DNA from 3 places in the Halobacillus seohaensis genome. Region 3 is predicted to be linked to each of the others. Evidence: predicted binding sites of a transcription regulator. Region 3 holds the regulator's gene; each other region holds the start of a gene.
What was found. The regulator Rex, encoded in region 3, represses fermentation and respiration genes when NADH is low (regulators of the CRP and FNR family bind a similar motif). The targets are predictions, from matches to a motif close to TTGTGAAATATTTCACAA.
Positions count from the first base shown of each region.

Region 1 (3,532 bases), on a different contig from region 3:
TTCTCATAAGTTTTTCGATTCCCGCTCAGCAGGGTCGATTCTCGTTCGAATTATGAATGATATCAATTCCCTTCAGGAACTATTTACAAATGGGATTATTAACTTACTTATGGATGTTGTGATGCTTACAGGGATTATTGTTATTTTGTTTGCTTTAAACACGAAACTTGCGTTAGCCATTCTAATTATCATGCCGTTGATGTTCTACATTTCAACTAAATTGCGTCAGAATATTAGAAGGTCGTGGCAGCAAGTGCGTATTCAACAGTCAAAATTAAATTCTCATTTAAATGAAAGCTTACAAGGTGTAAGAATTACCCAATCCTTCTCACAAGAACGCGAAAATGCTGAATATTTCGATGGCGTGAACTCAGATAATTTTGAAGCATGGAATGTTGCGACACGCAAAAGTGCCATGTTCCGACCTTTTGTAGAAATGAGCAATGCTGTAGGTACAGTTATTCTGATTTCCTATGGTGCTTTCCTCATTTTGCAAGGGGATATAGAGATCGGTACCTTTGTATCTTTTGCCTTTTTCCTCGGTATGTTCTGGGAGCCTATTTCAAGGCTTGGCCAAATGTATAATCAATTGCTCATGGCTATGGCAGCTTCAGAACGAATTTTTGAGTTTCTTGATGAAGAGCCAAATGTTGAAGAACGTAAAGATGCGATCGAGTTAACAGATATGAGAGGACATATCGAATTTGATCACGTCCAATTTGCCTATGATGAGAAACGGATGGCTCTTCATGATATCCAATTAGAAATGAAACAGGGAGAAACCGTGGCTCTCGTGGGTCATACTGGATCAGGAAAATCAACGATCGCCAACTTAATCAGTCGTTTTTATGATCCGACTAAGGGAGCGGTGAAAATTGATGGCGTGGATTTACAAGATGCTACCATTGATAGTGTTCGCCAGCAAATTAGTGTCGTTCTCCAAGATACATTTATTTTCTCAGGAACAATCATGGAGAATATTCGATTTGGACGTCCAACAGCTTCTGATGAAGAAGTGATAGAATCGGCTAAAGTTGTCGGAGCCGACGACTTTATCAAGCGATTAAAAGAAGGATATCAAACGGAAGTAGAAGAGAGGGGCAATATCCTTTCAGCGGGCGAACGACAGCTGCTTTCGTTCGCAAGAGCTCTTCTAGCAAATCCTCGTATTCTTATTTTGGATGAAGCAACAGCAAGTATTGATACTGAAACGGAAATGAGAATCCAGGAAGCTCTTCGTCGCTTATTAAAAGGACGAACAGCAATCATTATCGCTCACAGATTATCAACGATTCGTGAAGCGGATACGATTTATGTTCTCGAACAAGGCGAGATTTTGGAATATGGTTCTCATGATGAATTAATGGATCAAAAGGGTGAATACTTTGAGTTAGTTAAAGCTCAGTTTCAGATGTTAGATGCTATTTAGATTTTGCATAGAATGCCCGCATAATGAACTAGTTATGCGGGCATTTTTATGTGTGATTATTGTGCTTTTTTGTCCGCACATGTCTAATACTTATTAGTATTGGGTATTGTTAACTAACAAAAAATCTAAAATTTAGACAAACGAATAGTTGTCTTGTAAGATATAGATACAAGTTGTTTGTGAAGTTTGTCACAAAAAAGTCATCAACCATCCAACTATGAATCGCTTTCATAATTTATACTACGAGAAGAAGGATTAGTTATAGAAGTTCCAGGGGGAATAGATATGTTTTTTGAAGATAGCGTCACCATGAGTCGATTGCTCACCTCTTTAACTTTAGCATTTCATGTTATTTTTGCTACAGTTGGTGTTGGAATTCCAATCATGATCTCAATAGCTGAATTTATTGGTATTAAAAAGAAAGATTCACATTTGACTTTACTTGCACGAAGGTGGACACGTGGAATGACGATTACGATTGCTGTCGGTGTTGTAACCGGTACCGCAATTGGTTTGCAATTATCACTTTTATGGCCTAGCTTTATGCAAGTTGCAGGTAATGTCATTAGTTTGCCTCTCTTTATGGAAGTCTTTGCTTTCTTTTTTGAAGCTATTTTTCTAGGAATCTACTTATACACTTGGGATCGATTTAAAAATCCTATGTATCATTGGTTGTTATCCATTCCAATTGTAATAGGTTCGACATTGTCAGCGTTCTTTATTACAACGGTAAATGCTTTTATGAACACACCCCAAGGATTTGAAATGGATGGAAACACGGTTACAGAAATCAGTCCGTTAGCAGCTATGTTTAATCCTGCGACACCTACCAAGGTATTCCATGTTGTTGCTTCGTCTTATTTAACTTCGGCAGCTATCCTGGCAACGATTGCCGCCGTGATTATTTTAGTGAAAAAAGGATCGGAGTATCATAGAAAGGCTCTGAAACTGACGGTAACAGCAACCTTTATTTTTGCTATAGCGACAGCGATCGCCGGTGACTTGTCTGCTAAATTCTTAGCGGAACATCAGCCGGAGAAATTAGCCGCTGGAGAATGGCATTTTGAAACAGAAGCTGGGGCCGACCTCGTTCTTTTTGGATCCCTAAATGAAGATAATGAAGTTGAAAATGCGATAACGATACCGAAGGGGCTTAGCTTTTTGGCCTACGGTGACTTTAATGCAGAAGTAGAAGGTTTGAATGAAGTGCCTTCTGATGAACAACCGCCACTATGGATTCATTATATGTTTGATTTGATGGTTTCGATCGGATTTTATGTTTTGGGAATCTCGATGTTATTTCTGCTATTCTGGAAGGTTAAGAAATGGAATGAGGAAAACAGGTTATTGTTATGGGGAATTGCAACCTTAGGCCCTCTCTCTATGCTTGCCATTGAATTTGGCTGGATTTTTGCGGAAGAGGGTCGTCAACCTTGGATTTTAAGAGGAATCATGACGGTTGCAGAAGGAGCTACAACGTCCGATCATGTTGGACTAATGTTTATTCTTTTTTGTGGTCTTTATTTTGTTTTGGGGGCAGGGTGTTTGCTCGTTCTTCGGAAAATGTTTAAAAATAATCCAGCAGAGGCTGAATTTGAAGAGCGTTACCCTGAAGTAGCAGCAACGAAGGAGGAGGACTAACATATGGGTTATGAATATATCGGAATTACAGTGCTCTGGTTGTTCCTCTACGGTTATTTAATCGTTGCTTCAGTTGACTTTGGAGCTGGATTTTTTGCCTATTATGCTAAAATCACTAAAAAAGATCATATTATAAATCAGTTAATCTCTCGGTATCTTTCACCAGTTTGGGAAGTTACCAATGTATTTTTCGTGTTTTTCTTCGTAGGGATTGTAGGTTTTTTTCCTGATGCTGCTTATTATTATGGTCAGGCCCTATTAATACCTGGAAGTATTGCTATTGTATTGATTGCCATTCGAGGTTCTTTTTATGCTTTTGAGAGCTATGGCTTTAAAAATAATCACCTATACATGTTTCTTTATGGTGCGACCGGCTTACTTATTCCAGCTTCGTTATCTACGGCCTTGACCATCTCTGAAGGTGGTTTTATAGAAGAAACATCGAATGGAGTAAAACTTTTA
Region 1 is NZ_JBHSZV010000013.1:265,490-269,021, reverse strand. It holds gene ACFQIC_RS05795 (ABC transporter ATP-binding protein) at 1-1,429, shown strand, start outside; gene ACFQIC_RS05790 (cytochrome ubiquinol oxidase subunit I) at 1,715-3,070, shown strand; gene ACFQIC_RS05785 (cytochrome d ubiquinol oxidase subunit II) at 3,074-3,532, shown strand, end outside.
Region 1: ACFQIC_RS05790 (cytochrome ubiquinol oxidase subunit I) is a predicted target of Rex. The motif match lies at 1,607-1,624, and genes of this name have one in related genera.

Region 2 (3,532 bases), on a different contig from region 3:
AAAGTCCTCGGCCCGCTTCCCCAATTGAAGTATCATATCCTTGCTCAAGCGATTTTATAAACGAATCAATTCCTGCTTTCTCAGCCGCCTGTTCGACTTGAGCACGAGTAGATCCTTTAGGTCCTCCGACAGCAATATTTTCAGCAATGGTCCCAGAGAACAAGTAAGGATGCTGAGAAATATAGCTCACCTGTTCAAACCAATCCTTTTCTTTATAGTCGGATAGGGCTTTTCCGTTTACTCGTACTTGACCTTCTGTAGGTGATACTAAACCAGCCATTAAATGTAGCAGGGTCGTTTTACCAGAACCTGTTCGTCCAACAATCGCTACCTGACTATAAGCCGGAATAAATGTATCAATGTTCAGTAAAGAAAAACCTTCTTCTTTATAACTAAAACTTACGGCTTTAAGTTCTACTTCTGGTGGCTGATTTTTCGTTACAAGAGGAGCAGATCCCCACTCCACAACTGGCACGTCCTCTTCTAATTCATCTGTTACTTTATTAGCAGCAACCATACTCCCACGACCTGTATGAAAGGCACTTCCTGCATCTTTTAACAACTGATAAAACTCAGGAGCTAAAATTAAAATAAAAAAGGCAGAGAAGAACGAGATCCCCTCATATACAACAAGACGAATGGCAATCTCCATCGCAATTAAACCTATGCTGAGCATCGATATAAACTCAAGCATCAAAGAAGAAACGAATGCGACTTTCAACACGCCCATTGTAGCGTCACGAAAACCGAGACTGCTTTCTTTAATGAGCTCTCTTTGTTTTCTAGCACGTCCAAACAATTTCAGCGTCGTTAAGCCTTGTAATGTATCGAGAAACCTTCCTGAGAAAGCTGCCATCTTATCTAGCTGTTCCTCCGATTTCTTTTTCGTCATAACACCAATTAAAGCCATAAAAAAAGGAATAAATGGCGCGGTTATGATCATGATCAACCCTGAGTAAAGGTGTTGCGTAAATACCGCAACTAAAATCATCACAGGTACGATAGCCGTTTGAATCATTTGAGGAATATAGCTGCTAAAGTAACTATCCAAGTCATCAATAGCATCCATAAGTACACTCACTTTTTTTCCTGACTGTCCTTGCATGGAAGCCTGCACTGGGTTTTTCGCGTACTTACTCAAAAGAGATTTTCTGAAATTCTTCTTCACTTTGGCTGCCATCTTCACACCTGTCCGACCCGACCAATATGTCAGAGTTGCCCGAATGGCAAGTACAACAAATAATCCGATGATTAACGGTGTGATAGCTTGAAAAGAAGCATTATTTAGAAAAACACCCTCAACGATCGCGACGAAATAATAAGCTTGTCCGATGATGGCCGCCCCAGTTAACAAGGAGATCATCACTAGCAAAATTATTACTGGTCGCTGTGAGAAGGCGATTTGTTTTAGGTGCTTCATAATGGATAGCTCCCAACATATTTTCATTAGTGAAATATTTCACATGGTTATTATAGTACATAAAGAGTCATTTGAGAATTGATTTGATATCTCCATTCTATCAAATCAAGAGCTGTTCTATGCGATTTAACTGATATCAAGGGAATGTTTATTGGGAAAGAGAACTTTATTTGTTCCTTATTAACATAGACTGCTCCTGTTCACAGTTAGTTTGTTCCCTATATAATTATTATTTCCCACACATAAAAGACACAACCCTTAAAGAATTGCGTCCATCGGTTATCTCCTTATCTGTTTAAGCTCAACCCTTCGTTCTTCTTCATTAGATATAATCGCCGCTTGATTCACCAACGTCAATTCTAGGGCATCTTCTTTCGTAATGGTTGGCGCTTGTCCATGTTCAATTGAAGCCACCCATTGTTCCATTGGCATCGGCAATGGAACAGGCAATTCTTCAGGAACCACCCAATCTTCACTATTAAATTGGACACTCTTGATGCGGACTTCATTTTGTTCAATCAGGAGCGTTCCTTCTGTTCCGTACACTTGCAATTGAAAAGGACTGCCTGCAGATACAAAACTTGTCTCAAGAACACCCAGTATACCTGAATCATATTCCACAAAAACAATTGACTGATCATCAACATCAGGGTTAAACACAGACTGCATTCGAGCTGTTAAAGCTTTTGGTGGACCTGCTAAACGATTCGTTAAATAAATCGGGTGCGCTCCGAGATCGATTAAAGCCCCACCCCCCGTCTTTTCTCGATCGTAAAAATGTTGAGGGAGCCATCCACCTGGATGCAATTCAGTTGATACCGCCCCGTTGTGAGCCACACGACATCGAATGGTCGATAGTTGGCCTAACCAACCTTTGTCCACTACCTCTTGGGCATATAAATAATATTCCTCCACTAACCTTGGGAGGGAAATCATAAATTCAACATCTGCTTTCTCGACCTCTGAAAGGATTTCATCGCACTCTTCAACTGTCAGGGCCAATACTTTTTCAGTAAAAATGTGCTTTCCGTGCTTAGCCGCTTCCACCATAATGGATGTATGATCACTTGTAGGATTCGTTATAATAACACCATCAATAGAAGAATCAGAAAGGACCTTTTCCAAATCTTCTTCAAAACGTACGCCAAGCTCCGTTCCCCATTCTATTCCACGCTCGTGAATTTCATCCCATACTACTTCAACCGAAATATTTTCATTCTCCATTGCTTGCTTTGCGTAATCTACTGCATGAACATGCCACTTACTAAGTAACGCCACACGAATCAATGAAAACACCTTCTTTACTATGTAATCGTCCTTTTACTATCAAAGTTAACTCTCTGCGCCAGTACCTTTTTTAAATCATCTACGTCTTTCTCGGCTAACCAATCTAGATAGATTTCTTTTTCACTGCCTTTTACTAACTTAAGCAAAATGACATCGTTTACTTGAGTCACCTGCTTCACAAGATGAAGAGGGATGATTTTACGAGGCAGCACGGATCCTCTATAGAATGAAAATCTCTCATCCTCAACCCTTAAATAATCTTTCTCTGTCATACGAAAATACTCAACGGCCTTCCCCACACTTACAATAAAAAACACACAGACTATTAGAACAATCAATGGATTTATTTTCTCGTTAAGCATAGATTCATACACCAACAAAACTAAACTGAGCAAAATACTTAGGAGTGAACTCCATCCCTTTTTGATCCACTTTTCGTTTGTAGTAAAAGGATACCTTTTATTGACTGTATCGATAACACCACCCCTTGACTACATCTTAGGATTACTTGATAGCTAGCATATCACCGTTGTTGATCTCTCACATCCATCCATAATCGACCTCCCAAAAACACCCTTCGGCCCCTTAAAATAGCCAGTGTAATTCAAGCTAAATCATCTAAAGTGTATAATGCAATTTTTGAGCCAACATTATAAAAAAAGTTTTCAGGATTATCACCTGATTTAGACGTTGAAAAACGCAATCCATCTCGATAAAACCCACGCAATTTACAGACATCCTGAACATCTAAAAATTTTAAGTTTACACTGGTCACCAATTAGCGCTCCCTTTTGTTCAAATAGTCAAGCAACCCCATTGCACAAA
Region 2 is NZ_JBHSZV010000034.1:96,212-99,743, forward strand. It holds gene cydD (thiol reductant ABC exporter subunit CydD) at 1-1,420, opposite strand, end outside; gene ACFQIC_RS13920 (Gfo/Idh/MocA family protein) at 1,700-2,716, opposite strand; gene ACFQIC_RS13925 (hypothetical protein) at 2,725-3,102, opposite strand; gene ACFQIC_RS13930 (VOC family protein) at 3,312-3,482, opposite strand; gene ACFQIC_RS13935 (MBL fold metallo-hydrolase) at 3,486-3,532, opposite strand, start outside.
Region 2: cydD (thiol reductant ABC exporter subunit CydD) is a predicted target of Rex. The motif match lies at 1,448-1,465, and genes of this name have one in related genera.

Region 3 (3,532 bases):
ACCGAGGATGGTTCGAATATCCTTTTCATCTTTGTAAGGATAGTCATCCCAAAGTTCGTCCAACACGGATTTCTTTGACTTTAGTTTCGTTTGTTCTTGATCATAGTAGCCTATTTGTACATTAGTACCAATTTTCATTTCGCCTTTTGCGGCTTGTAACTCACCAATTATTGTTTTGAGTAGCGTTGTTTTTCCTACTCCATTCGGTCCGACGAGGGCGTAGGAGTCGCCACGCTGTATATCGATAGTTAGCTGATCAAATAAATAAGGGGTATCGACTTGATACTGAAAGGCTAAGTCTCTAAGTTTTAGTACATCGTTGCCACTTTTCTTTTCGATTTGAAAACTAAATTTAGCAGATTGCTGTTCCGTTTTGGGTTTATCAAGCTTGTCCATTTTTTCTAGCTGTTTACGACGGCTTTGAGCACGTTTACTCGTAGTTGCTCTGACGATGTTTTTCTGAACGAACTCTTCCATTTGTTTAATTTCGCTCTGTTGCTTTTCATAATGTTTAAGTTCAAGTTCATAATCAATTTCTTTTTGCTTTAAATAATCACTATAATTACCAGTATATTTTTTGGATCCCTGATGAGCAATTTCGTATACTGTGTTAACAATTTTGTCTAAAAAGTAACGGTCGTGCGATACGATAACAACTGCTCCTTGATAACCTGATAGGTAACCTTCAAGCCAGGATAGGGTATCAATGTCTAAGTGGTTGGTCGGCTCATCGAGAATAAGTACGTCTGGCTTCGTTAATAGCAGCTTTCCGAGAGCTAAACGAGTTTTCTGACCACCACTTAATGAAGAAATAGGTGTACTCCAGTCGAAGTTATGAAAATTCAACCCATTTAAGACAGCCTTAATCTCGGCTTCATACTGATAGCCACCCGACAATTTGAAGTAATCTTGTTTATCATCATATGATTTCAACAGTTTCTGATAAGCTTCATAATCTTCTAAAAGGTCAGGGCTGGCCATATTTGCTTCCATTGAACGTAATTCCTTTTCAATGGCTTTCAAATGAGAGAACACATTCTCCATTTCATTCCAAATCGTATCGTTGGATTGGAGACCTGTATTTTGAGCTAAATAGCCCATGGTCACTTCTTTCGGTTTAAAAATATCACCGGTGTCATGAGCCATTTCACCTGCCATCATTTTAAGCAAGGTACTTTTTCCGGAACCGTTTCTGCCAACAATGGCAATCCGATCATTGTTTTGTACATCTAATTTAATATTTTCTAAAATTAACTCTGCGCCAAAGCGTTTCGTTAATTGATTTAATTGCATGAGAATCATGTCGTTTCACCCCAATAAAATAAGTGTATCTTATATACGATGAGAGTAGCAAGGAGAGGTACTCAAGATTGTGAATGATGTAACACTTTCCATTGATTTTTTGGTAAAATAGGAGTAATGTTTGTATAACTAACTGTAAAATTGGTAAAGGAGCAAGTACATGTCTGAATTTACTCATTTTAATCCCCAAGGTCGAGCTCGAATGGTCGATATCTCAGAGAAGGACGATACAGTTCGAACGGCTGTTGCAAGAACAAGTGTTGAAGTCAATGAAACAATTTATAATAAAATTACTAGCGGTGAAGTCGAAAAAGGTGATGTACTTGCTGTATCACAGGTTGCGGGAATTATGGCAGCGAAGAAAACGCCGGACTGGATTCCAATGTGTCACCCCCTACCGTTAAATGGGATCGATGTAACTTTTGATTGGGATCTTAGAAAAGGGTATGCTTTAACTATTCGTGTATCAGTGAAAACAAAAGGAAGCACGGGTGTTGAAATGGAAGCGTTAACCGGAGCATCGGCAACGGCGCTGACAGTTTACGACATGTGTAAAGCAGTAGATAAAGGAATTGTTATAGGCCCAACCTACCTCGAGGAAAAAACAGGAGGTAAAACGGGTGATTATCATAGAGAAGAAGGTCGATGAAAGGAGGTCTTAAAAAGATGGAAGCAGAACATTCAAAGATCCCACAAGCGACAGCCAAACGACTGCCACTGTACTATCGATTTATTAATAATCTACATAGCCAGGGAAAACTGCGAGTGTCTTCGAAAGAACTTAGTGATGCAGTGAAAGTCGACTCTGCAACAATACGTCGGGATTTCTCTTACTTTGGAGCGCTCGGAAAAAAAGGATACGGCTATAATGTAGAGTATTTGCTGTCTTTTTTTAGAAAAACATTAGATCACGATGAAACAACCAATGTAGCTCTTATCGGGGTAGGGAACTTAGGTACCGCCTTTTTAAATTATAACTTTATGAAAAATAATAATACGAAAATTGAAGTGGCCTTCGATGCAAGTGAGAAAAGGATCGGAGAACAGGTAGGTGGTGTGCCGATAAAGCATATTGATGATTTAGAAAAACATATGGAGAACATATCGGTTGCGATTTTAACGGTACCCGCCTCAGCTGCCCAAGGGATAGCGGACCGTCTTGTCGAAGCAGGAATTTCTGGTGTGCTTAATTTTACACCTGCCCGAATCACTGTTCCGACAAGTGTTCGTGTTCATCATATTGATTTAGCTGTGGAACTTCAGGCGCTTGTTTATTTCCTTAAGCATTATCCGTTAGATAACGATGAGGAAGAAGAGGACGACCATTAAGGTTGTCCTTTTTGGCGTTTTAAGGATTTTAATAAATGGGTATAGATAAGATGCTTTGAGTTTGGAAAGTGTGGAGGGACGAGAATGAGCAAGATACCTCAGAAATGGCTAGTCGTTCTATCTGTTCTATTTGGAACATTTACCGTCATTTTAAATAACAGTATGCTTAATCCGATCCTGCCAAGGTTTATTGACGTATTTGATTCAAATGCTGTTTCAGTTGGTTGGATTTTAACGATTTTTATGGTGTCAATGGGAATGACCATGCCGCTAACTGGTTATTTTGGTGATCGGTTTGGTAAAAAGAAAGTTTATCTTGTGGGATTGTGCTTATTCATTGTAGGTTCACTCTCTGGTTTACTATCTCAGACGTTAGCGATGGTAATTATTTCGCGAGCCATACAAGGGATGGCTGGTGGTTTAATGATGCCGATCGCAATGGCGCTAATATTTAATTCATTCCCTCAAAATGAAAGAGGGTTAGCTGTTGGAGTCTATGGTGTAGCTGCAATGGTAGCACCCGCCATTGGTCCAACTGTGGGAGGATTCATGATTCAGTTTTTTGACTGGCCGTGGCTATTCGCTTTTAATATCCCCTTTGGTCTTACGGGATTGCTCTTGTCGGCGAAATTTTTGGAGCCTACGGAAACGGACCCAACAAAACGATTTGATTACATCGGCTTTATGATCATTACGCTTGGTATCGGTTCGGTTTTGTTTGCTCTCGGACGGGGAAGAACCTTGGAGTTGTTAACCGACCCATTGAATATCACCTTGATTGCAGCAGGCCTTATGGCAATTATCGCCTTTGTACTTTATGAAAATCGACAGGAAGACCCGCTCCTTAATTTATCAGTGTTTAAGGTGCCCACCTATTCGGTTTCCATCGTGGTGACATCTG
Region 3 is NZ_JBHSZV010000040.1:104,840-108,371, reverse strand. It holds gene ACFQIC_RS15660 (ABC-F family ATP-binding cassette domain-containing protein) at 1-1,302, opposite strand, end outside; gene moaC (cyclic pyranopterin monophosphate synthase MoaC) at 1,463-1,951, shown strand; gene ACFQIC_RS15650 (redox-sensing transcriptional repressor Rex) at 1,969-2,631, shown strand; gene ACFQIC_RS15645 (MDR family MFS transporter) at 2,716-3,532, shown strand, end outside.